DNA from 4 places in the Pseudomonas sp. GW821-FHT04D07 genome. Region 2 is predicted to be linked to each of the others. Evidence: predicted binding sites of a transcription regulator. Region 2 holds the regulator's gene; each other region holds the start of a gene.

Region 1 (7,011 bases), on a different contig from region 2:
GTCAGTCAGGAATCGAAATGGACGTCAAAGACATCGCAGCACTTATCGTCGAACGCCTTGAGGGCTGCCGGGCAGATATCCAAAATCAGTGGAACAACCCGCAAGACACCCATACGCGCCATTTCGTTATCGACGGCCTTCTTCCTGAAGAAATAGCCCTGGATATTTATGCCGCTTTTCCGCGCAACGCTGACGGTTTTCTTGACCAGCAATCGTTCCGCGAAAAAAAGAAAACCCTGGCCAATCTAGCTGATCGCCCGCAGATTCTGCGCGATGTCACCTACGCCATGCAGAGTCAGGAGGTGGTTGGCAAGGTCGCCGAACTGGTTGGCGTCGAGAGCATCATCCCCGACCCGTCCCTTTACGCTGGCGGCTTGTCGATGATGTTCAAGGATAACTTTCTGAACCCGCACATCGATAACAGTCACGACGGCGGTCGAGGCCTTTATCGGCGCCTGAACCTCCTCTATTACGTGACCCCCGACTGGGTTCTGGAGAATGGTGGAAACTTTGAGCTGTGGGATACCAAGGTCAAGAAACAAAAGACCATCGTTTCCGCATTCAACAGACTGGTCGTCATGGATACGAACCGTGACTCATGGCACTCCGTCAGCAAGGTCGTAGTCGACACCCCACGCTGCTGCGTGTCCAACTACTACTTCTCGAAGACGTCGCCTGACAATGACGAGTATTTTCATGTGACCTCATTCAGCGGCCGCCCTGAAGAGCATGGAAAACGTCTGCTTGGCGTAGTCGATAATCATCTTCGCAACACCATATCGAAGGTGTTGCAGGTTCGACGTGGTAAGGCTCTCGAAGAACACGAGCCTGACTGATTTCCGTATCTGGAAAAGCGTAAAGGTCAGGATGGGTTGAGGCAGATAAATCCCCGCAAGGTCTTGGCCCAGGGGGATTCTTCGGATGGGTTGATACGAACTGATCTTGATATGGTGCCGGAGATAGGAATCGAACCTACGACCTTCGCGTTACGAGTGCGCTGCTCTACCGACTGAGCTACACCGGCGTGGCGCTAAAGCTAGCATCCGATGCCGCTGCGGGCAAGTTACTCGGGCTTGATCGCAATCACGCCCTGGGTCCAGAAGCGCGGTTGGAAATGGCCGCCATATTGCTGTTGGTAGAGTTTGTTGCGCTCGTCCTGGTGAGGAACATCGCGGATCGCCACATAGACCAGGAACAGCACGGCGGCAGTGCCGATCCCCATCCACGACCAATGGATAAAAGCATTGGGTTTGGCCGGCTCGCGCTTCCAGACATGCAGGGCCACTAACCAGCCGACGACCAGCGACAGCCAGAGCTGGGAGTAAGGCATCACGATCACGCCGTCGACCATGGATTGGGTCAGGGCGCCGATCAGGCTGGCGAACAGGCACAGGCGCAGCAGGTCAGTTGGATCATCGGAAGTCGCGCGCTCGCGGATGAGGAGCAAGGTGGCCCACAGGCCGCGTCCAACCAAGCCCATGACCAGCAAAGTGGAGGGGATGCCCCATTCACTGGCCCATTGCAGGATGGCTTGATGCGGATGGGCGGCGATGGGGTTGTGGATATCGGCGAAATGCATGGGACCGAAACCAAGCCAAGGGCGTTCGCGAATCATGTCCCAGGCTTGTTGCCAGAGTGGGCCTCGATCAGACAACGAGGTGGTCAAGCGATCACTGGCAGCGTTGCTCACCTCCATACCGAGGTAGTCGCTAAGAACACCAAACAACAGCCAGTAGAGCATCACGCCCACCGCAACAGCGAGCAGTTGCCAGGTGATCCATCGTCTGCCGGAGTGACCACAAATGAATAGCACGCAGGCAGCGACACCCATGCCAAGCCAAGTACCACGCGTCCCTCCGGTCACAGCGATCAGCCACCAGAGACTCAGGAGTGAAAACATCCAGAGTTGAGCTGAACGTCTGGTGGTAGACATCAGAAGTGGGAGGGCTAAAAGCGGTAGGGTGAAGGTCTGGAATTGGCCATAGAAGCGCTTGTTGGAAAAGCCACTCAGAAGTTCGTCGGGATCCAGCATCCTTGTACCCGAGGACAGCGAATGGAATGCCAATGTCAGAAAGTCAAAGCCCTTGAAGGCGCAGATAAACACGACAAACAGCATCAGCAGTTGATCAGCGGAGACCCCATTGGCTCGACGTGTATAGGCAAAGGCTTCAGCGCAGCAGCAAGAGGCAGCAAGCAAGGCGACCTCTGTGAATGCCCAGAGTGGCTGATGCGCATGACGGGAAGAGACGATACCTGCCAGCAAAATCAACCCACAGGCCAAGAGCGTGGGCCGATCGACAAGACCGAACGCGCGGGGTATTCGGCAGCAAAGCAGGAAAACCACCGCCGTACCGGCAACGACGAGTTGCCCAAGACGCTGAAGCGTATGTCCGCCCAGACCGTGCCCAAAGACCATCACGACAGCGATAAGCAGCGCGAGTACCAGCCAAATCTTTGTTCGCCCAGTCCAGGCAGCGCCCATTACAACCTCGGAATTTCCATTTCAGGCAGTTTACAGATACATCAGGCTTTCGGAGCCAGCATCAAGAGTGGCTTGGGGTGCGCCCGGTCGCAGGCAAGCTGGCTCCCTTGATTGCATCCGAGTTCAAGGTAGCGCTGAGCCTCGTCAGGCTGCCCCATGCTTTTCAAGGCGTCTGCCATGCCTATGTAAGGTTTTGTATAACTAGGTCTGAGGCTTATGGCGCGCTCGAACTCCAACTTGGCCTCTTCTGCCTTTCCACGCAAAAGAAAAATCTTGCCCCGTTGATAATGGGCATATTCATATTTCGGCTTCAGTGCGATGGCTTTATCAATGCTCCCCAATGCCAAATCAACGATCCCCTCATTGAGGTAGGTAATCCCCAGATTGTAATAAACCCGGTAACCACCAAAGAGCCCCGGCTTGTCGCCCTGGCCTTCATAATATTGCACTGCTTCACTCCACACCAATACAGGCGCAGACAAGGTCATCAGGCGATCATAGGAAAGACCGAACAGATACAATGCAAAAACAGGAGTCAAGGTGACCAGATAAATCCTCTTGAGTCGTCGCAGCCCCAACGCCAAGGCAATAAACAACCCGGGTATCCAGAGATAGCTGCGATACAGTACAAAAGGCTCCTGCAATCGGACTGATACCAACTCCGTGGCAAACAGCACCCATGGGAACAGTAGCGCGAACCCCAGGAGACCTTTACTCGCCCCACGCAGCAGCAATATGAAAGCTGCCAGACCATAGGCCACAAACGCCACCAGACCGGCCCAAGCCCACCAGACGCCGTAACTCAGGGGAAAGGGCACACGAAGGTCAAGTCCCAGGGTGCTACCCTGAGGCAAGATCAGGAGCGAGAGATACTTGAAGAACAGCCCCATCTGATTCAGCACACTCAACACATAGAGCGAGCCATCCGGCTGGAAGACTTCATCACTGAGCACTTCTTCGCTCTTGATCTCATAGGCATGACCGATTACCCCCTTGGACCAGAGTACGACGGACACAGCAACAGTCGCTTGGACAGCCAACACCGAAAAAATCTCCCGGGCACTGAATGACGCAGGGAGTCGGCTACGGCGATGCAATACCCAGAGTAGAAAGCACAACGCTGGCAGCATCACTGCATGCTCTTTGGCATACAGGGACAACAGAATGCACAGGCAAGACGCCCAAAGAGCCCAACGTTTCCCGCAAAGCCCCTGCCAAAAAGCCCATAACCCCAGCAGGCCAAAAAGAGTGGCACACACGATGGTCCGCTGGATTAGGTAACCCTGAGTCAGAATAGCCAGCGGGTGTATAGCGAATAGAAAGGCAGCGATAAGGGCTGCAGTGTCCGCATTCAGAAAAAAAGACGAGCGCTGCTCCAGACTACGCAGGAGTTGCCGAACAAAACCAAACAGTACCAGTGCCGTGCAGCCGTGAAGAAGCAGGTTCTCCACTCGCAACAAGATGAGCTTGTCACTGAGGTAGACGACGGTAGCGGCCATGGAATCGTGCACCCACAGCCGTGGAGTCAGGCTAAATCCCATGGATAACAACGCAGCGGGCCAACCCTCGCGAAAAAAGGCCTCATCGTCAAAAACCAGGGGATTATTCAGGAAGGAAAAACAAAGTATCAACAACAGGCCAGCAGAAAGAACAGCAAGTAGCAAAAAAACCAATCGGCGCGAAACCATAGTGCTCCTATATTCAGTCTTCCAAACGCTCAGTGCTTATAAAAACCGGCATACCTTGAAGGGAATGCCGGTTTTATTTTACTACGCAGAGGCTCTAGGCCTCACGCATAACAACAAATATTATCTGCAGAGACCAGCCTGCAAGCAGGTACCGCCAACAGTCCAAACAATCGCATTACCGCTGGTACCAGGATTAAGCGTGTAGGTGACATTACCTGCCGCACCTGACGCATTCATTGTGATAAGCCCATTCGCGACCGTCATCGAAGTCAGGTTGCTCGTCGTCGTTACCAACGGTATACCATTTGAACCCGCAGTACAGTTAGTGGGGCTCAGATTGTTTTCTGACATGCAAATTGCCACAGCACTCTTGTATCCATCCGCAATCGAAACGACCTCGGCAAAGCGGGCCTTTGTTGTATAGGTGTTATACGCAGGCAACGCAATCGCCGCCAAAATACCGATGATCGCCACAACGATCATCAGTTCGATCAAGGTGAAACCCTTTTGAGCATTCATATTTCGTCTCCAAACGTGAGCAAAGGCGTGATGACTCGTCTTAATGGTTAGCACAGCCCGTGCCATCCCCCTCCGTGCAGCCCAGCACCTGTTGAAATGCCCTTCAACGCTCGGAATGCTGCGTCAGAACAACAAAACCTGACATTTTTTGTCACCTACCCTCCCCCGATTTGGCACCATCGCCCGACTACGCTATAAGACTCCGACTGTTTGCGTTTGGTGCTCAAATGAACGATATCGCCCTTTCCGGTCTGGCCAAGCAACTGGTTGCCGCCGAGCTGATTACCGACAAGAACGCTCAGCAGGCGTATCAACAGGCCCAGCGCAATCGGGTATCCCTCGTCAGCTATCTGGTCCAGAACAAGCTGGTCAAAAGCCGCCAGGTCGCGGAAATCGCCTCGGAGCATTTCGGTGTTGCCCTGCTCGATCTGAGCTGCCTCGACAAGGAAAGCCAACCCAAAGGCCTGGTCAGCGAGAAATTGATCCGCCAGCACCATGTCCTGCCACTTTGGCGGCGTGGCAATAAATTGTTCGTCGGCATTTCCGACCCCAGCAATCACCAGGCTATTACCGATATCCAGTTCAGCACCGGCCTCACGACCGAGGCCATCCTGGTCGAGGACGACAAGCTCGCCGATGCCATCGACAAGTTTTTCGACAGCAGCAGCAGCGGCTTTGAAGAGATGGGGGATGTCGACCTCGAAGGCCTGGATATCGAGTCGGTCGATGAGAACAAGAAGAACGAACAGATCGCCGGCCAGGATGCCGACGATGCCCCCGTGGTGCGTTTCGTCAACAAGATGTTGTTGGATGCCATCAAAGGTGGCTCTTCGGACTTGCACTTCGAGCCCTATGAAAAGGTCTACCGCGTTCGCCTGCGTACCGACGGAATCCTGCGCGAAGTGGCCAAACCGCCGATCCATCTCGCCAGCCGTATCGCCGCACGCCTGAAAGTCATGGCCAGCATGGATATCTCCGAGCGCCGTAAACCCCAGGACGGACGCATCAAGATGCGTATCTCGAAGACCAAGGCTATCGACTTCCGGGTCAACACCCTGCCGACGCTGTGGGGCGAAAAAGTCGTGATGCGGATCCTCGACCCGTCCAGCGCCCAGATGGGGATTGATGCACTCGGGTATGAGCCGGACCAGAAAGCACTCTATATGGCAGCCCTGAAACAACCGCAGGGCATGATTCTGGTCACCGGCCCGACCGGCTCGGGCAAAACCGTTTCGCTCTACACCGGCCTGAATATCCTCAATACCGTGGACATCAATATATCCACCGCCGAAGACCCGGTGGAAATCAACATGGAAGGCATCAACCAGGTCAACGTCAACCCGAAACAGGGCCTGGACTTTGCCCAGGCCCTGCGCTCGTTCCTGCGCCAGGACCCGGATGTCATCATGGTCGGTGAGATCCGCGACTTGGAAACTGCCGAGATTGCCATCAAGGCGGCCCAAACCGGCCACATGGTCCTGTCCACCCTGCACACCAACAGCGCAGCAGAAACCTTGACCCGCCTGCATAACATGGGCATTCCCGGCTTCAACATCGCCACCTCGATCAATCTGATCATTGCCCAGCGGCTAGCACGCAAACTGTGCAGCCACTGCAAGAAGGAAATCGATATCCCCGAGGAGGCCTTGATCAAGGAAGGTTTTCCTCCCGATAAAATCGGCACCTTCAAAATTTACGAGCCCGTCGGCTGCGAGCAATGCAACGGTGGCTACAAAGGCCGAATCGGGATCTACGAAGTGGTCAAGAACACCCCGGACCTACAACGGCTGATCATGGCCGAAGGCAATTCCATCGAAATCGCCACCCAGATGCGCAAGGACGGCTTCAATGACCTGCGTACTTCTGGCCTGCAAAAAGCCATGCAAGGGCTGACCAGCCTGGAAGAAGTCAACCGCGTGACCAAGGACTAAACCATGGCGACCAAAGCAGTCAAAGTCAGCCTTTATGCCTGGGAAGGGACCGACAAGAAAGGCAACAAGATGTCCGGTGAGCTCACCGGCCATAACCCGGCACTGGTCAAGGCACAACTGCGCAAGCAAGGCATCAACCCGGGCAAGGTACGGAAAAAAAGCAACTCGATCTTCAGCAAGGGCAAGCGCATCAAGCCTCTGGATATCGCCCTGTTCACCCGCCAGATGGCGACGATGATGAAAGCGGGCGTGCCATTGCTGCTGTCCTTCGACATCATCGGCGAGGGTTTCGAGAACCCGAACATGCGCAAGCTGGTGGATGACATCAAGCAACAAGTCGCCGCCGGCAACAGCTTCGCGACCGCCTTGCGCAAGCAACCGGAGTATTTCG
Region 2 (7,011 bases):
CGCGCAGTTGGTAGAGGTTCAGGTGGGTGGTATTGACCTTGAGGTCGGCCAGGTCCGAGATCGGCCCCAACAGGTTGCTTTCGTCGCGAATGGCCTCGGCCAGGGAACGATTGGCATTGCTCAGCGGGTGGCGGCGACGGGTTTCGGAAAAACGCTTGAGCAGGGTTTCTTCGTCGGCGTCCAGGTACAGCACATCGCACTGGATGTGCCGGCTGCGCACTTCATCGAGCAGTTCCGGGAAGCGCGACAGGTGGCTGGGCAGGTTGCGCGCGTCGATGGAAACGGCCACCAGCGGTTGCGCCAGCTCGGTATGGATCAGCGCGCGCTCGGCCAGTTCCGGCAGCAGGCCGGCCGGTAGGTTGTCAATGCAGTAGTAGCCGCTGTCCTCGAGGACATCGAGGGCGGTACTTTTACCCGAGCCGGAACGACCACTGACGATGATCAAGCGCATGGTCAGTGACCACTCTGCTCGTCCAGGACCACCTGATACAGGGCCTGGTTGGAGGTTGCACCGCGCAGCTTGTCACGCACGTCCTTGCGGTCGAGCATGCTGGCAATCTGCCGTAGCAGCTCCAGGTGGGCATCGGTGGCGGCTTCCGGGACCAGCAGGACGAACAGCAGGTCAACCGGCGCGCCGTCGATGGCATCGAAATCGATGGGGGCGTCCAGATGCATCAGGGCGCTGATGGGTGCCACGCAACCCTTCAGGCGGCAGTGCGGGATGGCAATGCCATTGCCGAAACCGGTCGAGCCGAGTTTTTCCCGCGCGATCAGGCTGTCGAAGACATCCTGCATCGCCAGATAAGGAACTTCCTGGCTGATCAGGTTGGCAATTTGCTCGAGGGCTTTCTTTTTACTGCCGCCCGGCACGTTCACCAAGGAACGGCCGGGGGTCAGGATGCTTTCAAGTCGGATCATGGATGGGTATCAGCGACCTGTACCTTGGAGCAGGTGCAGGTTCTTTTCCTTATGCTTTTTCAGTTGTCGGTCCAACTTGTCGGTAAGCAGGTCGATCGCCGCATACATGTCGTCATGCTCGGCGTTGGCGACCACTTCACCGCCGTGGATATGCAAGGTGGCTTCGATTTTCTGCTTCAGTTTTTCGACGGCCATGGTCACCTGTACGTTGGTGATCTTGTCGAAATGACGCTCCAGTCGGTCGAGTTTCTCGCCGATGTAAGCACGCAGGGGTTCGGTCACTTCCAGTTGGTGTCCACTGATATTGACTTGCATACAGCTTCTCCTTCGTTGCCAGTGCATAACGCGGCAGGCGATTGCCTGCCACAGTGCTACGCCCTGAAAGTCACCGATCGGCGACTTTCAGAAAGCAGCCCAGACGCTGTAACGCGGCCCCGTCCACTACATCAGTCGCTTCCGCTCGCTGGAGGGGGCGATCCCCAGGGACTCACGGTATTTGGCGACGGTACGACGGGCCACCTGAATGCCTTGTGCCTCCAGTAAACCAGCGATCTTGCTGTCACTCAACGGCTTTTTCTGATTTTCCGCTGCAACCAGTTTCTTGATGATCGCGCGGATCGCCGTGGACGAGCATTCGCCGCCTTCGGAGGTGCTGACGTGGCTGGAGAAAAAGTATTTCAGTTCATAGATACCGCGGGGGGTATGCATGAATTTTTGCGTGGTCACCCGGGAAATCGTCGATTCGTGCATGCCCACCGCTTCGGCGATGTCATGCAGGACCAACGGTTTCATCGCCTCGTCACCGTACTCCAGGAAGCCGCGCTGGTGCTCGACGATCTGGGTGGCGACCTTCATCAGGGTTTCGTTGCGGCTCTGCAGGCTCTTGATGAACCAGCGAGCTTCCTGCAACTGGTTGCGCATGAAGGTGTTGTCGGCGCTGGTGTCGGCACGCCGGACAAAACCGGCGTACTGCGGGTTGACCCGCAGGCGGGGTACCGATTCCTGGTTCAGTTCCACCAGCCAGCGCTCGTTGTCCTTGCGCACGATCACGTCCGGCACCACGTATTCGGCTTCGCTGGACTCGATTTGCGAGCCCGGGCGCGGGTTGAGGCCCTGGACCAGTTCGATGACCTGGCGCAGTTCGTCTTCCTTGAGCTTCATGCGCCGCATCAACTGGCTGTAGTCGCGGCTGCCGAGCAGATCGATGTAGTCGCTGACCAGGCGCTGGGCTTCGGCCAGCCAAGGCGTGCGGGCCGACAGCTGGCGCAGTTGCAGCAACAGGCATTCACCGAGGTTGCGCGCGCCGATGCCGGCCGGTTCGAATTGCTGGATGCGATGCAGCACCGCTTCGATCTCGTCCAGCTCGATATCCAGCTCCGGGTCGAAGGCGTCGAGGATTTCCTCGAGGGTCTCGTCCAGGTAGCCCTGATTGTTGATGCAGTCGATCAGGGTTACGGCGATCAGCCGGTCGGTGTCGGACATCGGTGCCAGGTTCAGTTGCCAGAGCAGGTGGCTCTGCAGGCTCTCGCCGACCGAGGTGCGGGTGGTGAAGTCCCACTCGTCGTCATCGTTGCTTGGCAGGCTGCTGGCGCTGGTCTGGTAGACATCTTCCCAGGCGGTGTCGACGGGCAGCTCGTTGGGAATGCGCTCGTTCCAGTCGCCTTCCTCGAGATTGTCCACCGTCGGCGCGGTTTCCTGCTGGTAGGACGGTTCTTCGACCTCGGTGTTGGGTTTGTGCTCGGCGTTGTCGGCCAGCGGGTCGGTATTGTCGAAGTCGTCGCCTTCTTCCTGGCGTTCGAGCATCGGATTGGACTCCAGGGCCTCCTGGATTTCCTGCTGAAGGTCCAGGGTCGACAATTGGAGCAGGCGGATGGCCTGTTGCAGCTGCGGTGTCATCGTCAGCTGCTGGCCCATTCTCAGGACTAGCGATGGTTTCATGGCAGGGGCTTAACACCTTATTCGCCGGCGCGCATGCGCCATCCACTCTACAGGGCGCCGGGGCGCCAAACATAAGCAAATTATATGCCTGAAACCCGAGCCTTTGCCTAGAGCGTTGTAACAATAAAAATTGTGTGGTTTTTATTGAACGGGGCGCGCTCTGGCGCTTGATCCTTTGCCTCGATGTTTACAGGCGGAATTCGTGGCCCAGGTAGACTTCCTTGACCAGTTCGTTGGCCAGGATGGTGGCCGAATCGCCTTCGGCAATCAGCTGTCCATCATTGACGATATAGGCGGTTTCGCAGATGTCCAAGGTCTCGCGGACGTTGTGGTCGGTGATCAATACACCGATGCCCTTGGCCTTGAGGTGATAGATGATCTGTTTGATATCGCCTACGGAAATCGGGTCAACCCCGGCGAAGGGTTCGTCGAGCAGGATGAATTTCGGCGCGGTGGCCAGGGCGCGGGCAATTTCCACGCGACGCCGTTCGCCACCAGACAGGCTCATACCGAGGTTATCGCGGATGTGGCTGATGTGGAATTCCTGCAGCAGGCTTTCCAGCTCCTTGCGGCGAGCGTTCTTGTCGATGTCCTTGCGGGTCTCGAGGATTGCCATGATGTTGTCCGCCACCGACAGCTTGCGGAAAATCGACGCTTCCTGGGGCAGGTAGCCGATCCCGGCGCGCGCGCGGCCGTGCATGGGCTGGTGGCTGACGTCCTGGTCGTCGATCAGCACGCGACCCTGGTCGGCCTGGACCAGACCGACGATCATGTAGAAGCAGGTGGTCTTGCCGGCACCGTTGGGGCCGAGCAAGCCGACGATCTGCCCGCTGTCGATCGACAGGCTGACATCACGCACCACCTGGCGACTTTTGTAGGCCTTGGCCAGATGCTGGGCTTTCAGGGTTGCCATTACTGCGCCTTCTGCTGTTCGGTTTTCTGCTTCGGCTGGATGACCATGTCGATGCGTGGGCGCGGCGCGGTGATCGCGCTACCGTTGGCGCGACCGGCCTGGGCAATCTGCTTCACCGTGTCGTAGACGATTTTCTCGCCTTCGGTGGTGTTGCCGTCGTTGATCACCTTGGCCTTGTCGATCAGGATGATGCGGTTCTGCTGAGCGTGGTACTGGATGGTCACGCCATAGCCCTGCACCGGCTTCGGATCGCCGACTTTCTGCAGTTGCTCGAAGTAGGCCAGGTTGCCCACGGAGGTCACCACGTCGATGGCGCCGTCCTTGGTCCGGGTCAGCGTCACGGTGTTGCCCTTGACGATCATCGAGCCTTGGGTAATGACCACATCGCCCTTGTAGGTGGCGATGCCTTGCTTGTCGTCCAGTTGAGCGTCGTCGGCTTGGATGCGGATGGGCTGCTGGCTGTCGGTCGGCAGTGCCCAGGCGCTCACGCTTCCCAGTGCCGCACCCAGGCCAAGCAAAATAGGGAGGGTTTTAACGAGACTCATACTGTCCTCTTACATTGGACAGCAGGTGTATCCGGCTGTCGTTCAAATACGCTTTCATTCCCTTGCCAGTGGTCACGCCGTCGGCACCGTCGATTCTAACGGCTTGCTCGGTCTGCGCATATTGCTTCTGTGGGAATACTGTCATTCGACTGCTGGTAATGATCACTTCCCGCTGTAGTTCGTCAGTGCGCGCCACCCGTACCGAGTCGATCAGTTCGATCTCGGTGCCGTCCGGGTTGACCTCGGCGTGCTCGCTCTGGACGTGCCAGGGATAGACCGTGCCACGGTAGATGTGCATGTCGGGCTTGGTCACCAGGGTAACGTCGGAAGCCTTGAGGTGTTCGACCTTGTCACCGGTCAGGTCGTACTGGACCCGGCCGTCCGGCATGTACTGAATGCTGTGGGCGTTAATAGCGTAGTAGTCGATCTGGGTTTCATCGACCTGCGCCATCGGGCGCTCGAGGAAGCGTTCCGGGCTGATGTTCCAGTAGCCAACAGCCGCGAAAATCGCAGCAATGACAGCGAACAGCAGAATGTTGCGAATTTTCTTGCTCAGCATAAATAGCTCTACAGGTAGGCGGCGTGAGCCGCTTCAAGGCTGTCCTGGGCTTGCAGGATCAGCTCGCAGAATTCGCGGGCGGCGCCTTCGCCACCCCGGGCCCGGGTAATACCGTGGGCGTGTTCGCGGACGAAGCTGGCGGCGTTGGCCACCGCCATGCCCAATCCGACGCGGCGGATCACCGGCAGGTCCGGCAGGTCGTCACCCAGGTAGGCGACCTGTTCATAGCTTAGATTGAGCTGGGCGAGCAGGGCGTCGAGCACCACCAGCTTGTCCTCGCGACCCTGGTAGACATGGGGGATGCCGAGGTTCTGCGCGCGGCGTTCGACCAGTGCGGTCTTGCGACCGCTGATAATAGCGGTTTGCACGCCGGCGGCCATCAGCATCTTGATGCCCTGGCCGTCGAGGGTGCTGAACGACTTGAATTCGCTGCCGTCTTCGAGGAAGTACAGGCGGCCATCGGTCAGCACGCCGTCGACGTCGAAGACCGCCAGCTTGATGGCTTTGCCGCGTTGCAACAGATCGTCGTTCATTTACATCACTCCCGCGCGCAGCAGATCGTGCATATTCAGGGCGCCCACCGGGCGATCTTCGCCGTCGATCACCACCAGCGCGCTGATCTTGTGGTCTTCCATGATTTTCAGGGCTTCGGCGGCGAGCATCTCGGCCCGTGCGGTCTTGCCGTGGGGAGTCATGACGTCTTCGATCAGGGCCGTGTGAATGTCGATGGTGCGGTCCAGGGTCCGGCGCAGGTCGCCGTCGGTGAAGATCCCGGCCAGGCGCCCGTCGGCTTCGACGATCACGGTCATGCCGAGGCCTTTGCGCGTCATTTCCATCAGCGCGTCTTTCAGCAGGGTGCCGCGCAGTACCTGTGGCAACTCGTCGCCGGCATGCATGACATTTTCCACTTTCAGCAACAGTCGACGACCCAGGGCGCCGCCCGGATGGGAAAAGGCAAAGTCCTCGGCGGTGAAGCCGCGGGCTTCGAGCAGTGCCACGGCCAGGGCATCGCCCATCACCAGGGCGGCGGTGGTGGAGGAGGTCGGGGCCAGATTCAGCGGGCAGGCCTCATGCTCGACATGCACGTTCAGGTTGACTTCGGCGGCCTTGGCCAGCGGCGAGTCGGGGTTGCCGGTCAGGCTGATCAACTGGATGCCCAGGCGCTTGATCAAGGGCAGCAGGGTGACGATTTCCGCGGTGGAGCCGGAGTTGGACAGGGCCAGGATGATGTCGTCCCGGGTGATCATGCCCATGTCGCCGTGGCTGGCCTCGGCGGGATGCACGAAAAACGCCGTGGTGCCGGTACTGGCCAGGGTCGCGGCGATCTTGTTGCCGATGTGCCCGGACTTGCCCATGCCGACCACGACCACACGGCCCTTGCTGGCCAGAATCATTTCGCAAGCGCGTACGAAATCCGCGTCGATGTGGGCGAGCAAGCCTTCTACGGCTTCGCGTTCGAGGCGGATGGTGCGTTGTGCTGATTGAATCAGGTCGCTGGATTGGCTCATGTCAGAAATCGGTTAGCCTGATGAAAAGGCGCGATTATAGCGGCAATGACTTCTCCACTCACACTAGATCATTGCGTTTTGCGTGGAGGCTGTAGGAGTTTGCCTTCGGTTTTTATCTCGCAAGCTGTCAAGCCCGGCTGTATTTATCCTGAACAAGGGTGGCTTCGGTCTTGGGCGGCTCGTATCAGCGGTGATATAGTTCGCGGCTAGTTCGGCCCGCTCAGGACGTATGCGCCTCTTTTCAAGAGAGGCCGGGTGTCCGAGTCCGAGGCCGCATCGCAAGGAGTTTAGATGAGCGCCGATAACGCCTACGCGGTCGAGCTGAAGGGTGTGACCTTCAAGCGCGGTGCGCGCAGCATCTTCAATAATGTCGACATTCGTATCCCGCGAGGCAAGGTCACCGGCATCATGGGGCCTTCCGGGTGCGGCAAGACCACCCTGTTGCGGCTGATAGGCGCGCAACTGCGCCCCAGCGGCGGCGAAGTCTGGGTCAATGGTCAGAATCTCCCCACCCTGTCGCGCGGCGATCTGTTCGATGCGCGCAAGCACATGGGCGTGCTGTTCCAGAGCGGTGCACTGTTCACCGACCTGGACGTTTTCGAGAACGTCGCCTTTCCGCTGCGGGTTCAC
Region 3 (7,011 bases), on a different contig from region 2:
GATCGGATTTTCACCGCGCCCTTTCTTACCTAAACAGGTGATGGAGGATTGAAATAAACCGCGTCAGAAAGCGATAAGGTCGACTTGATAAAACGAGTGCCTTCGTCGGCCAACACTTCTAACTCGCCAGATTCCAGCCCTGCGAAAGCGACACGAGCCACGACTTCAGGAGCCGACTTGGGTACGTCAAAGCCCTTGGTAAGATCGGTATCGATAAACCCTACGTGCAACGCCAATACGTGAGTATTTTGCGATTTCAACCCCAGACGTAGTGCGTTGGTCACACTCCAGGCTGCGGACTTGGACGCGGCATAAGCAGCCAGCATCGGTATGCTCAGCCATGTCACGTCCGATAGCACATTAATTACGGCGCCCCCGCCATTGGCCGCCAGTATGGGAGCAAACGCCTGAGTTACACGCACGATGCCGTAACAGTTAGTGTCCATCAAGTGTCGAGACAACTCGATCAGGCCTGAATCCAAAGCTCCCTCATTCAGAACAGCGATGCCAGCATTGTTGACCAATAGCGTCGTATCCGGGCAGTGCGCGACAGCCTGTGCCACAGACGCCGAGTCCGTCACGTCGATTTTTATCGGTATCAGTCCGGGAACATCGAAGCGGTCCGGATCACGAACCCCGGCATAAACCTTGGAAGCACCTTGTGCCAAGGCGGCCTTGGCAAATGCCAAACCCAAGCCACGACTGGCCCCTGTTACGAAAACAACAGATCCTGCGATATTCATTGGTTAGCCCTGGTTAGTCTGAAAAGGCCAGCGTTGTCATTCTGGCGATATGCTTTAGGTGTCTTGGCGCTTGGGCATGTAAGGGGCTATTTCACTGGCGTCCTTAGTGGTTGGGTCAAGGCGCGTGTTGACGGTGGAGCCTCCGATGTAACGCTCAGAAATTTTCCAGCCTGTTGCGGTTCGACGGAGACGGTCCATCATCGGTGAGTACAGCCATATTGCCGGGAGATCGTCAGTGCTTTTTATCGCTTGCCCGGCACCAAGGACGGCAGCCGACTCAGGGGTTGCGTAGCGCACCAGCAAGTTCTGATAGCGAACGACTACGCCTTCCTCATCCGTATCAACAATGTGGTTTGTGGCGTGGCGACTCACGCCTGGAATCAGGTACGGGTAATCGTGAGCAAAAAAGTGTCGGATTTGCTCGTGCCCGTTAATGGTGCCGTGGAAATGGTAAGCAACGGCATCAGGTAGGAATGCATCAACCATCGCTTCTACGTCCCACGTCTCGAACCACCAGTTCACTCGGTTTACAAAATCGATAGCGCTGATTCGATCGGCGGGATCGACATCGACCCCGTTCTGGATTTTCGGAAAAGCTTTCATCGCCAGCCCTCGGTTGATTTTATATGTGTAATTACACATATAAGTGCAAAAAATTAGCGACCATCGACGTCAAGCTTCAAAGACTCCCGTATCGACGCCGCACGATCACGGCCGATCTGAGCTTCGTACTCTTTCTGTGCCGCCTCCCAAAGAGGTTCGCATTCACTGATCTTGGACAAACCACTTGCCGAGAGCGACAGACTGAGTGCGGATCTAGGGCCTTCAGCCCGACTATCAACAAGGCCCTCCGTTTGCAGGGGTTTGAGTGCCCTGACCAAGGTGGTTCTCTCCATCACCATGGCTTCAGCAAGCTCGGCGATGGAAATGCCAGGTCGCTCGTGCACTTTCGCCAAAATAGAAAACTGCGAAATAGAAATATTGGCGCCCGCCAGATTGCGGTCGTACAGGCGTGTCATATGCCGAGCACTGCGCCTGACAGCAAGGCAATAGCAGAGGTCGGTACCAGATAATTGAGTCATGACCTAATTTATGTGTGCAATTACACATATGTCAAGTGATATATGAATGGGCCTGTCAAATCGGGTGAGCAGCGCAGAGGTTATCGCCAACAGCCATGCCGGTTGGGTGGATTTGCGGCTCACAGCGCCGGTGCTCCTCCGGCGCCTCAACCTGGGCAAAGCGATGGCGATTGTGCAATGGCCCACGCTTCGCACCTGAGCTAAATCACGCCGGCAATAAACCCAGCGCCTGATAGGTGGCTACAGCGCTGTCGAATACTGAAATATCCCCGCGTCCACGAGCCACAAGCTGAGCGCCTTCGACCGCAGCATAAATCGCCAGTGCATGTTCTCTTCGCTTTTCTGCTGAGATGTGAGGTTTGCTCACCTTGAGCACCTCCGTCAGCCAGTCAACATTTGCGCGGGTAAAACCATCCACTTCAATCCGAACCTCTTGAGGGAGGTCGTCGAACTCTGCCGCCATAATGCCGCAGAGGCACATGCGGTTGTCGTTGATTAATGCCATGCGAAAAATATCTGTGTAACCCTTCATCCAGACACTCACATCGTCAGATGCGTCCCGCAAACCTTGCAGGTAAGAAACGCCGTCTTCGGTATAGCGGCGTGCTAGCGCTGCACCCAGATCCCCTTTGCTGGGAAAGTGGTAGTGAATGCTGGCGCTTTTAATGCCCACATCCTTGGCGAGTTCGCGAAAGCTCAGGCCGTTGTAACCCCATCGCTGCACCATCTTTCTGGCCGTTGCCATGATGGTTTCACGGGTGTCAGGCGTCGCCATGAAAAATCACCTCTCTATCGGCAGATAGTCTTTGACGGATTCGAAAAGCTCTGCGCACTATATATCTATCAGTAGGTAGGTGCCATGGGGCACGTATGAAAATTTTCGATATCCCAGGTTTTCCCAACCCGCTACGTATTCGAATCGTCTTGGCCAAAAAAGGGCTGGGCTCTCAAGTGGAGTTTGTCAAAATCGACCTGCCGGCCGCGGAGCATAAGCAGCCTGCGTTTTTGGCCATCAATCCACTGGGTACCGTTCCTGTTCTGCACTGCCAATGACTTCGGTTGACGTTGTCAGGCAGTGGAGACGGTCGTTCGAGCCCTAGGCTTTTCGTCGTCTGAGCAAGGCTGGGTGGCTGTTGGCTCGCCCAGCCCACGCACTCTGACTCTCTCAGTGAGCGTCGGATGGCAATCCACCGCTCCCGCACAAAGCAGGAGCAGGCAATGAAACGTCACTCCACCGGCGGATTCAGCTTCGCCTCCAACTCCGCCACCTTCGCCTCCAGGCTCTCCAGCCGCGCACGGGTCCGCGCCAACACCACCATCTGGCTATCGAACTCCTCCCGGCTGACCAGGTCCAGCTTGCTGAAGCCGCTCTGCAACAACACCTTGAACTGACTTTCGAATTCCTGGCGGGGCAGGGGTGTTTCGCCGCTGAACAAACGGGAGGCGTGGCCGCTCAGGGCATCGAGGAAAGCTTTGGGCGCAAGCATGGCTAAGGTTCCGGAAACAGATTACCGGCCAGTGTACCACGCAGTGTCTATAGTGATTTCCATGGGGGCGGGTGCACGGTTTTCGCGCATCGCGCTAGCGTCCTGCGCACCGTTGTTGTGCGTATGGCTCTGGTGCAACGTGTTTTTTCACCCTTCACGGCGGCCAAGGGACTGAAAACATTGGTTTTTACGGAGCTGGCAAGCTTTCTGCTTAGTTGCCAGTGACCCATGCACTGATGCAGTCGCTGTGACGAATGCAGTGCGGCAGACGAAGCTGGGAAGTTTCGCCAGCAGCGGTTAGCTGGCGTCGAGCGGTAGATGTGGACCGACGATGCGTTACAAAGCCAGGCACTGCGCTTAGACTTGAGTCGGGTTTGTTTTCCTGGGGCAAGTCCACCAATTCGGGAGAGAGTTTCATGAAGCTAGTCACTGCCATCATCAAGCCGTTCAAGTTGGACGACGTGCGCGAGTCGCTGTCCGAGATCGGCGTGCAGGGCATTACCGTTACTGAGGTCAAAGGCTTCGGTCGGCAGAAGGGTCACACCGAGCTGTATCGCGGCGCGGAATACGTGGTCGACTTCCTGCCCAAGGTGAAGATTGATGTCGCCATTGACGACAAGGATCTTGACCGGGTTATCGAGGCGATAACCAAGGCGGCCAACACCGGCAAGATCGGTGACGGCAAGATCTTTGTGGTCAATCTGGAACAGGCTATTCGCATCCGTACCGGCGAAACCGATACCGACGCAATCTAAGCCGCCAAACCCCAACGCCCCAGGAGAAAACAATATGACTCTGCGTAAATTCGCAGGGCTAGGAGCCCTGTTGTCCCTCGTAATGCCAGCCTTGGCCATGGCGGCGGACCCGGTACCAGCTCCAGTCCTCAATTCCGGCGATACCAGCTGGATGCTGACCTCGACAGCCCTCGTGCTGTTCATGACGATCCCAGGCCTCGCGCTGTTCTACGGCGGCATGGTGCGCTCGAAAAACATTCTTTCCGTGATGATGCAGTGCTTCGCCATTACCGGCCTGATCACCATTCTGTGGTTCATTTATGGCTACAGCATGGCGTTCGACACCACCGGGATGGAAGCCAACGTCGTCAACTACAACTCCTTCGTCGGTAGCCTGGCCAAGGCCTTCCTCGCCGGTATCACGCCAGCCAGCATCACCGGGCCGACGGCGCTGTTCCCCGAGGCGGTGTACGTCACCTACCAGATGACCTTCGCCATCATCACTCCGGCGCTGGTCGTCGGTGCCTTCGCCGAACGCATGAAGTTCTCCGCGATGCTGGTGTTCATGGGCGTGTGGTTCACCCTGGTCTATGCGCCGATTGCGCACATGGTCTGGAGCGGTCCGGGTTCCCTGCTGGGCGACTGGGGCGTGCTCGACTTCGCCGGCGGCACCGTGGTCCACATCAACGCCGGTGTCGCCGGTCTCGTGGCCTGCCTGGTGCTGGGCAAGCGCAAAGGCTTCCCGACCACCCCGATGGCGCCACACAACCTTGGTTACACCCTGATGGGCGCGGCCATGCTGTGGGTCGGCTGGTTCGGCTTCAACGCCGGTTCCGCCTCCGCGGCCAACGGCACCGCCGGTATGGCGATGCTGGTCACCCAGATCGCTACCGCCGCCGCTGCGCTGGGCTGGATGTTCGCCGAGTGGCTGACCCACGGTAAGCCAAGTGCCCTGGGCATCGCTTCGGGTGTGGTTGCCGGTCTGGTTGCCATTACTCCGGCTGCTGGCACTGTGGGCCCAATGGGCTCGCTGATCATCGGCCTGGCGGCGGGTGTGGTGTGCTTCTTCTGCGCCACTACGCTGAAACGCAAACTGGGCTACGACGACTCCCTGGACGCCTTCGGTGTGCACGGTATCGGCGGTATCCTCGGCGCGATCCTGACCGGTGTGTTCGCCGCACCGTCCATGGGCGGCTTCAACACCGCTACCACCGATGTCGCCGCACAAGTCTGGATTCAGTGCAAAGGTGTCGGCTTCACCGTCATCTACACCGCGATCGTGACCTTCATCATCCTCAAGGTGCTGGACGCCGTGATGGGGCTGCGCGTGACCGACGACGAAGAGTCGGTGGGCCTGGACCTGGCGCAACACAACGAGCGTGGCTACAACGTGTAAAGGCTGCAAAAAAAATTGCCCGGCTTGCCGGGCATTTTTTTGTCTGGAATTTGTCATTGGAAAACGGACTGAAAGGATTTATCCAAAGGCATTACGGCCAAAACCCCAGGGCGTTTTTGTAAGGGCCGATTGCTTACAGCAAAGCAAGAGTATTAGGCGCTTTGCTTTTTTCCACAGCGCGCTAGAATGCGCGCCGAAGGGCGGAGAACTGTATGTGGCAACAGACCCTGATTACCTTGCGGGCCAGGCCCCGGGGTTTTCATTTGGTGACCCAGGAGTTGCTCGACGGTTTGCCTGGGCTCCAGGCATGCCAGGTCGGTCTGTTGCATTTGTGGCTGCAGCATACCTCGGCCTCGTTGACCATCAACGAGAATGCCGATCCGGCGGTCCGTCGCGACTTCGAACGTTTTTTCAACCGGCTGGTACCCCAGGTCAAGGCCGATTATGAACACAACGACGAAGGCGCGGACGACCTGCCGGCGCACTTCAAGGCCAGTTTGCTTGGCTGTCAGCTGACTTTGCCGGTGACGGCGGGACGGTTGGCCCTGGGCAGCTGGCAAGGTGTCTATCTGGGCGAGCACCGGGATCATGGCGGTGCTCGTAAAGTCCTTGCCACCCTTTACGGTGACGGGGCATAAGCCGCTGGTATGCAGCGGATGTTGAATTTTTTCCGGCGGCCTTCGACAGTCGGCGTAGCTGGGCTATAACTAATCTGCTTTTCGCAAGTCATGAGGTAGAACATGAGCGACGATGATCTGGAAAACGACGACCTCGAGGTCGGTGAAGACGACGAAGCCGAAGAAGGCTTGGAAGCGGCGGCTGAAGACGTAGACGTTGCCGATGACGACGGCGGTGACGCGCCGGTACCGACTGCCAAGGGCAAGGCCAAGGCAGCGGTGTCGGTTGACGAACTGCCGAGCGTTGAAGCCAAGAACAAGGAACGCGATGCCCTGGCCAAGGCCATGGAAGAGTTCCTCGCGCGTGGCGGCAAGGTGCAGGAAGTCGAGGCCAATGTGGTGGCCGATCCGCCCAAGAAGCCGGACAACAAATACGGCAGTCGGCCTATCTGAGTCTCAGCGCCGGGTTTCTGCTTGGTTGAAACAGCCCGCCGTCGCTGCGGGCTTTTTCATGGGCGGACAGTGGTGTTTGGCACCGGCTGCGCCGGTGAGCGCGAGCAGGCTTGCTCCTACAGGGGCACGCGTTCAGTCGGCGGTGTTCCAACTGGCCAGCAGCGCTGGCAACTCGGTCAGGCTGCGAACCTGCGCATCCGGCTGCCGCTGCGCCTCCCAAGCCTTGCCCGTCGGGTTGTACCAGATCGCCCGCAGGCCGGCCTGCTGGGCACCGGCTATGTCGTCCCCAGGGTGGTCGCCAATATGCACCGCCGCGCTGGCCGGGACATTGCCGCCACGCACCAGGGCTTCATGGAACAGCCGTGCGTCCGGCTTGGCAATGCCGATGTCTTCGGCGCACAGCGCAAAGCGGAAATAGTCGGCGAGCCCGAGGCGGCGCACGTCCGCGTTGCCATTGGTGACCACGCCCAGGGCAAAGGAGCGGCCCAGGGCCTGCAGG
Region 4 (7,011 bases), on a different contig from region 2:
ACACCAATGCGCTGTGCAACCTGCACCTGGCCACCGGCACCCTCTGCCGTCCTGGCAGTGGGCCGTTTTCCCTGACCGGGCAACCCAACGCCATGGGCGGACGCGAGATGGGCTACATGGGCCCCGGCCTGCCGGGCCAGCGCTCGGCGCTGGTGGCCAGCGACCGCGCCTTTATCGAGCAGCTGTGGCGTCTGCCCCCCGGCAGCCTGCGCGCCGAAGCCGGCGAAGGCACGGTGGCGATGTTCGAGGCCATGCGTGCCGGCAGCATCAAGGCCTGCTGGATTATCTGCACCAACCCGGTGGCCAGCGTCCCCAACCGACAGAACGTCATCGAGGCGCTGCAAGCCGCCGAACTGGTCATCAGCCAGGACGCCTACCTGGATACCGAAACCAACCGCTACGCCGATATCCTCCTGCCCGGCGCCCTGTGGGCCGAGGCGCAAGGCGTGATGATCAACTCCGAACGCAACCTGACCCTGATGCAGCAGGCCGTGCAGCCACCCGGCGAGACCCTCCCCGACTGGCAGATCATCGCCCGCGTGGCCTGCGAAATGGGCTATGCCGAGGCCTTCAGCTATGACAGCGCCGAGGCGGTGTTCGAGGAGATCAAGCAGGCCTGGAATCCCAAGACCGGCTATGACCTGCGCGGCGCCAGCTATGCCCGCCTGCGCGAGCAGCCGCTGCAATGGCCCTGTGCCGAGGCGCAGGGGCCCACGCGCAATCCGATCCGCTACCTCAACAACGGCCTCAGCCAGGCGCTGAAATACGCCCAGGACGGCCAGCAACCGGCGATCGCCTTCCCCACCGAAAGCGGCAAGGCACAGTTCTTTGCCCGGCCGCACCTGATGCCGGCGGAAATGCCCGACGAGGCATTCCCGCTGGTGCTCAACACCGGGCGGGTGCAGCACCAATGGCACACCCTGACCAAGACCGGCAAGGTGCCGACCCTGAACAAGCTCAACCCTGGCCCCTTCGTGGAAATTCATCCCGACGACGCCACTCGCCTGGGCATCCAGGAACGCGACCCGGTGCAGATCCGTTCGCGGCGGGGCCGCGCGGTGCTGCCGGCGGTGATCACCGACCGGGTCCGACCGGGCAACTGTTTCGCGCCCTTTCATTGGAACGATGTGTTCGGCGATGACCTGGCGATCAACGCCGTCACCAGCGACGCCATCGACCCGCTGTCGCTACAACCAGCGTTCAAGTTCTCTGCGGTGAACCTGCTGGCCCTGGCCCCGGAGCCCGCCAGCCTTATACCCGAGGGCGCGCTGGCCGGCACCTCGACTGTCGCCCCGGAGGGCTTTTCGTCCATGCAGATCAACGCCTTTGCTCGCCTGCTCAACCTCGATATCCCGGCAGAACTGAGCCTGGCCAGCGACGAGCGCCTGTACATGCAGGGCTACCTGCTGGGCCTGCGCAGCGCCGAGGCCCAGACACCGGGGGTACCCACCCTCCCCGCCAGCGCGCCCTTTGGCGCCGACAAACGCCTGCTGCTGGATGGCCTGCTGGCCGGGCTGTTTTCCCGTACGACGAGCACCGCGCTGGAACCGCAGACGACCGCCACGGTTCCAGCACCAACTGCCGAATGGCTGGTGCTCTGGGCCTCACAAACCGGCAACAGCGAAGAGCTGGCCCAGGCCTGCGCCAAGCGTCTGGACGCCGCCGGCCAACGGACCTGCCTGCGCGCCATGGACGAGGCCGGCCTTGACGACCTGCGCGCCGCCAGCAGCGTGTTGCTGGTCACCAGCACCTTCGGCGACGGCGACCCACCGGACAACGCCGCGGGTTTCTGGCAGACGCTGCAAGGAGCCCAGGACCAGGCCCTGGCGCAAAGCCGCTACAGCGTACTGGCCCTGGGCGACACCAATTACGATCAGTTCTGCGGTTTCGGCCGCAAGCTCGACGAGCGCTTGAGCGAACTCGGCGCTGAACGCCTGCTGCCGCGCCTGGAGTGCGAACAGGATGCCCAGCAAGCCGTCGAACCCTGGCTTACCACCCTGTGCACGGCACTCAGCGGCCCATCAGCGCCTCCGGTCGCACTCCCGACAATCGTCGCCAGCGCTGCCGTGTCGGCAACCGCGCAGCCGGCTCGGACCGACGTCGGCAGCCCCTACAGCCGTCATCACCCATTGCACGCCCGCCTCCTGCACAACCAGGTGCTGAATGCCCCGGGCGCGGAAAAGGAAACCCGGCACCTGGTGTTCGACCTCGCCGACCAGGACTTCCCCTACCAGGCCGGCGATGCCCTCGGCGTCTGGCCAAGCAACTGCGCGGAGGCGGTCGACAAGCTGCTGGATATCCTGCAGTTGGACGGCGACAACCTGGTCACGCTCAAGGACAAGGCGCCGATGACGCTGCGCGAGGCCCTGCTCGACCACCTGGACATCACTCGCATCACTCCGGAGATCCTCCGTCGGGTCTGCGGGCTTTGCGCCAGCCCCTGGCTGGATGAGTTGCAGGAGGAAGCCAATCAGGCCCGGCTCAAGGACTGGCTCTGGGGCCGGCAATTGCTCGACCTGCTGCACGAGTTCCCCATCAGCCTTGGCGCCAACCAGTTGATCAGCCTGCTCAAGCCTTTGCAGCCGCGCCTGTACTCGATTTCTTCCAGCGCGAAAGTCACCCCGAGCCAGGTGCACCTGACGGTTTCCACGGTGCGCTACCGGCATGGCGAGCAGATCCGCGGCGGGGTCTGTTCGACCTTTCTCGCCGATCGTGCCGCCACGACCGGGGCACGCCTGTTTATCCAGCGCACCACGCACTTCCGGGTCCCGCAGGACCCACGCACGCCGCTGATCATGATCGGCCCCGGCACCGGCATCGCGCCGTTTCGCGCCTTCCTGCAGGAACGCCAGGCCCAGGGCGCCGAAGGCAAGAACTGGTTGTTTTTCGGCGAGCAACGCGCCGCCAGCGACTTCTACTACCGCGAGGAGCTCGACGCCTGGCTGCTCAGCGGTCACCTGAGCCGCCTGGACACCGCCTTCTCCCGCGACCAGACTGAAAAGATCTACGTACAGCAGCGCATGCTCGAAGCCGGTGCGCAGTTCTGGAGCTGGCTGGAGCAAGGCGCCAGCGTCTATGTCTGTGGCGATGCCAGCCGCATGGCCAAGGACGTCGATGCCGCGTTGAAGAAGATCGTCCAGGTCCACGGGCGGATGAGCGGCGGTGCCGCGGGTTTGTATGTCAGTGCCCTGAGCAAGGATCGACGGTATCTGCGCGATGTCTATTGAGTGGCACCGTGTAACCGTAGCTACGCGGTCACTGTGGCCGGCTTGCCGGCGATGGGGCCGGCGAGTCTTGCCGCGATCTTGCGGACGTCATCGCCGGCAAGCCGCCTCCCACAAGGGCCCTGTGCGGCATGACTCACAGCTATCGGCATAACTCTTGCTCCGCCTTGTGACAGGCGTCAGCCCTACAGCTTCAGGAATCACCGCATGAACAACGATTTGGCAAGGTCCCCTCTGGCCTGGGTAGCAGGCAGTGATGCCCCGGAAAAGAACGTACTCAACCTCGGCTATATGCCCTTGAGCGACAGCGCCTCCCTGGTGGTCGCGGCCACCCAGGGCTTCGCCCAGCCCTACGGCCTGACACTGAATCTGCAACGCCAGAATTCCTGGGCCGGCCTGAGCGACAAACTGGTCAGCGGCGAACTGGATGCCGCCCATGGCCTGTACGGGATGATCTACGCCATCCAACTGGGTATCAGCGGCACACCGGCCACCGACATGGCGGTGCTGATGGGCCTGAACCAGAACGGTCAAAGCATCAACCTCTCGCAACCGCTCAAGGACGCCGGCGTCACCAGCGCCCAGGCGCTGCAACAACGTGCCCGCAGCGGTCAGGCCAAACTGACCTTCGCCCAGACCTATCCCACCGGCACCCATGCCATGTGGTTGTATTACTGGCTGGCCAGCCAGGGGATCCACCCTTTGGAAGACGTCAACAGCGTGGTGGTGCCGCCACCGCAGATGCTCGAACACCTGCAAGCCGGGCGCATCGACGGCTTCTGTGTCGGTGAACCCTGGGCCGCCCACGCCGTCGAGCAGGGCCAGGGCTTTACCCTGGCCACCAGCCAGGCGATCTGGCCAGACCATCCGGAAAAGGTCCTGGCCTGCACCCGCGCCTTCGTCGAACAGTATCCCAACACCGCGCAAGCGCTGGTGATGGCAATCCTCGAGGCCAGCCGCTTTATCGAGGAGAGCCAGGAAAACCGCCGTGGCACCGCGCAATTGCTCAGTGGCCGCGACTACCTCGATGCGCCGCTGGCAAGCATCGAGCCACGCCTGCTGGGCAGCTACAACGACGGTCTCGGCCGGCACTGGCAAGACCCCCACGCCCTGAGCTTCCATGCTCGAGGCACGGCCAACTACCCGTACCTCTCCGACGGCATGTGGTTCATGACCCAGTTCCGCCGCTGGGGCCTGCTGCATGCGGCGCCGGATTACCTGGGCGTGGCGCGCCAGGTCCAGCAACTCGATCTCTATCGTCGCGCCGCGACCGCCCTGGACATCCCCGTGCCCAGCGCACCGATGCGCAGCAGCCAACTGCTCGACGGCCAACTCTGGGACGGCTCCGCCCCGGAAGCCTATGCCCGCGGTTTTGCCCTGCATGCCCTCAATGATCACTGACGGGAGCTGGCCGCCATGTTGAAAATCCTGCTGATCAACGACACCTCGAAAAAACTCGGGCGCCTGCGCACGGCCTTGAGCGAAGCGGGTTTCGAGGTGATTGACGAATCCGGCCTGACCATTGACCTGCCCGCGCGGGTCGAGGCGGTGCGCCCGGATGTGCTGCTGATCGACACCGACTCGCCCAGCCGCGACGTGCTCGAACAGGTGGTGCTGCTGAGTCGCAACCAACCGCGCCCGATCGTCATGTTTACCGACGAGCACGACCCTGCGGTGATGCGCCAGGCGATCAAGGCCGGAGTCAGTGCCTATATCGTCGAAGGCATCCAGTCCCAGCGCCTGCAGCCGATCATGGAGGTGGCCATGGCTCGTTTCGAAAGCGACCAGCACCTGCGTGCGCAGTTGCAGGCCCGCGACCAGCAGATTGCCGAGCGCAAGCGCATCGAAATGGCCAAGGGACTGCTGATGAAGATGAAGGGTTGCGACGAGGAAGCCGCCCATACCCTGATGCGCCGCCAGGCCATGAGCAAGCAGCAGAAACTGATCCAGGTCGCCGAACAGGTGATCGCCATGAGCGAACTGCTCGACTGAGACGCACCGCAACGCAGCACGGTCTGGCCAGCAGGCTGCGTTGTGGGGCACGCCCCTCTCCCTCTCTGCCTGCAACCTGCCGGCAACGCCCTCGAAAGGCCGCGCTTGAGCCTCGAATGGGCGCGGACTGAAAACTGGCACACATAGTGCTCAGACAATACCCGGTAGCCAACGGCGGCTGCCCCACCCCCGACAAAGACGTCGCAATCCCTACGTGAAAACGAGCAGGGATGCGGCGTTTTTGCGTTTTTGGCGTCGGCAAATGGGGACCAGCGGCCGGTGAACATCACCCGCCCGCAGACCCCGTGCCGTCACTGAACCCTTTGGCAGATGAGGTGTTAAATGCACAACAGTTTCTGGAAAGCCGGCCATACACCGACCCTGTTCGCGGCGTTCTTGTATTTCGACCTGAGTTTCATGGTCTGGTACCTGCTCGGGCCACTGGCGGTGCAGATCGCCACCGACCTGCAACTGACCACGCAACAGCGTGGCTTCATGGTTGCCACGCCGATCCTGGCCGGCGCCTTCCTGCGCTTTATCATGGGCATGCTCGCCGACCAGTTGTCCCCGAAAACCGCCGGCATCATCGGCCAGGTGATTGTCATCGTGGCCTTGCTGGTGGCTTGGCAACTGGGCATCCACAGCTATCAGCAGGCGCTGCTGCTGGGCGTCTGCCTGGGCATGGCCGGGGCCTCCTTCGCCGTGGCCCTGCCTCTGGCCTCGCAATGGTATCCGCCGCAACACCAGGGCAAAGCCATGGGCATCGCCGGGGCCGGTAACTCGGGCACCGTGATCGCCGCCCTGGCGGCACCGCTGCTGGCCGCGGCCTTTGGCTGGAGCAACGTGTTCGGCCTGGCCCTGATCCCCCTGGTGTTGACCCTGGTACTGTTCAGCCTGCTGGCCCGCAACGCACCCAACCGCAGCAAGGCCAAATCCATGGCCGACTACCTGACCACTCTCGGCGACCGTGACAGCTGGTGGTTCATGTTTTTCTACAGCGTCACCTTCGGCGGCTTTATCGGTCTGGCCAGCGCCCTGCCCGGTTACTTCCACGACCAGTACGGCCTCGACCCGCAAACCGCCGGCTACTACACCGCTGCCTGCGTCTTCGCCGGCAGCCTGATGCGCCCGTTGGGCGGAGCCCTGGCGGACCGCTTCGGTGGCATTCGCGCCCTGCTCGGCACCTACGCCATTGCCACCCTGTGCATCGGCGCGGTGGGTTTCCACCTGTCCAGCTCGGTGGCGGCCCTGGCACTGTTCGTCACTGCCATGCTCGGCCTCGGCGCCGGCAACGGTGCGGTGTTCCAACTGGTACCGCAGCGCTTTACCAAGGAGATCGGTGTGATGACCGGCCTGGTTGGCATGGCCGGCGGTATCGGCGGCTTCCTTCTCGCGGCAGGCCTCGGCGCGATCAAGCAGAGTACCGGTGACTACCAGTTGGCCCTGTGGTTGTTCGCCAGCCTGGGGCTGATCGCCTGGTTCGGCCTGTACGGGGTCAAGCGGCGCTGGAGAACCACCTGGGGCTCGGCCGCCTTCTCTGCGGCCCGGGTCTGAGTCAGGACCATGGGCTTGCAGCTCAGCTATGCCGAGGCCAGCGCCAGCGGGCCCCGGGAGCAGAACCAGGATGCCACGCGCCTGGTTATCCCGGTGCCCGCCCTGGCCGCCAGCAAGGGTTATCTGTTCGCCCTGGCCGACGGGGTCAGCCAGTGCGCCGACGGCGGCCTGGCCGCGCGCTCGACCTTGCAGGCCCTGGCGCTGGACTATTACGCCACGCCGCCGACCTGGGGCGTGTCGC

Evidence for each region. The regulator sigma-54, encoded in region 2, starts transcription at its own class of promoters, with help from an activator protein. The targets are predictions, from matches to a motif close to ANTGGCATNNANNTTGCTNT.
Region 1: a site for sigma-54 is predicted at 4,737-4,756, ahead of AC07T0_RS27905 (pilin). Genes of this name have one in related genera too.
Region 3: a site for sigma-54 is predicted at 3,507-3,526, ahead of glnK (P-II family nitrogen regulator). Genes of this name have one in related genera too.
Region 4: a site for sigma-54 is predicted at 3,369-3,388, ahead of AC07T0_RS26110 (CmpA/NrtA family ABC transporter substrate-binding protein). Genes of this name have one in related genera too.

What each region holds. Positions count from the first base shown of each region.
Region 1 covers NZ_JBWKTH010000035.1:7,973-14,983, forward strand. The annotation lists gene AC07T0_RS27885 (2OG-Fe(II) oxygenase) at 18-836, shown strand; tRNA gene AC07T0_RS27890 (tRNA-Thr) at 949-1,024, opposite strand; gene AC07T0_RS27895 (O-antigen ligase family protein) at 1,064-2,482, opposite strand; gene AC07T0_RS27900 (tetratricopeptide repeat protein) at 2,524-4,170, opposite strand; gene AC07T0_RS27905 (pilin) at 4,291-4,689, opposite strand; gene pilB (type IV-A pilus assembly ATPase PilB) at 4,917-6,620, shown strand; gene AC07T0_RS27915 (type II secretion system F family protein) at 6,624-7,011, shown strand, end outside.
Region 2 covers NZ_JBWKTH010000006.1:135,103-142,113, reverse strand. The annotation lists gene rapZ (RNase adapter RapZ) at 1-451, opposite strand, end outside; gene ptsN (PTS IIA-like nitrogen regulatory protein PtsN) at 454-918, opposite strand; gene hpf (ribosome hibernation-promoting factor, HPF/YfiA family) at 928-1,233, opposite strand; gene AC07T0_RS10590 (RNA polymerase factor sigma-54) at 1,360-2,856, opposite strand; gene lptB (LPS export ABC transporter ATP-binding protein) at 3,044-3,769, opposite strand; gene lptA (lipopolysaccharide transport periplasmic protein LptA) at 3,769-4,314, opposite strand; gene lptC (LPS export ABC transporter periplasmic protein LptC) at 4,301-4,873, opposite strand; gene AC07T0_RS10570 (KdsC family phosphatase) at 4,882-5,406, opposite strand; gene AC07T0_RS10565 (KpsF/GutQ family sugar-phosphate isomerase) at 5,407-6,381, opposite strand; gene AC07T0_RS10560 (ATP-binding cassette domain-containing protein) at 6,673-7,011, shown strand, end outside.
Region 3 covers NZ_JBWKTH010000002.1:249,554-256,564, reverse strand. The annotation lists gene AC07T0_RS04770 (SDR family oxidoreductase) at 30-743, opposite strand; gene AC07T0_RS04765 (nuclear transport factor 2 family protein) at 798-1,346, opposite strand; gene AC07T0_RS04760 (MarR family winged helix-turn-helix transcriptional regulator) at 1,400-1,762, opposite strand; gene AC07T0_RS04755 (TetR/AcrR family transcriptional regulator) at 2,031-2,600, opposite strand; gene AC07T0_RS04750 (glutathione S-transferase N-terminal domain-containing protein) at 2,696-2,878, shown strand; gene AC07T0_RS04745 (accessory factor UbiK family protein) at 3,052-3,312, opposite strand; gene glnK (P-II family nitrogen regulator) at 3,729-4,067, shown strand; gene AC07T0_RS04735 (ammonium transporter) at 4,102-5,442, shown strand; gene AC07T0_RS04730 (secondary thiamine-phosphate synthase enzyme YjbQ) at 5,655-6,080, shown strand; gene sutA (dormancy-specific transcriptional regulator SutA) at 6,183-6,512, shown strand; gene AC07T0_RS04720 (HAD family hydrolase) at 6,645-7,011, opposite strand, start outside.
Region 4 covers NZ_JBWKTH010000029.1:72,847-79,857, reverse strand. The annotation lists gene AC07T0_RS26115 (sulfite reductase subunit alpha) at 1-3,227, shown strand, start outside; gene AC07T0_RS26110 (CmpA/NrtA family ABC transporter substrate-binding protein) at 3,432-4,625, shown strand; gene AC07T0_RS26105 (ANTAR domain-containing response regulator) at 4,641-5,216, shown strand; gene AC07T0_RS26100 (nitrate/nitrite transporter) at 5,559-6,770, shown strand; gene AC07T0_RS26095 (bifunctional protein-serine/threonine kinase/phosphatase) at 6,780-7,011, shown strand, end outside.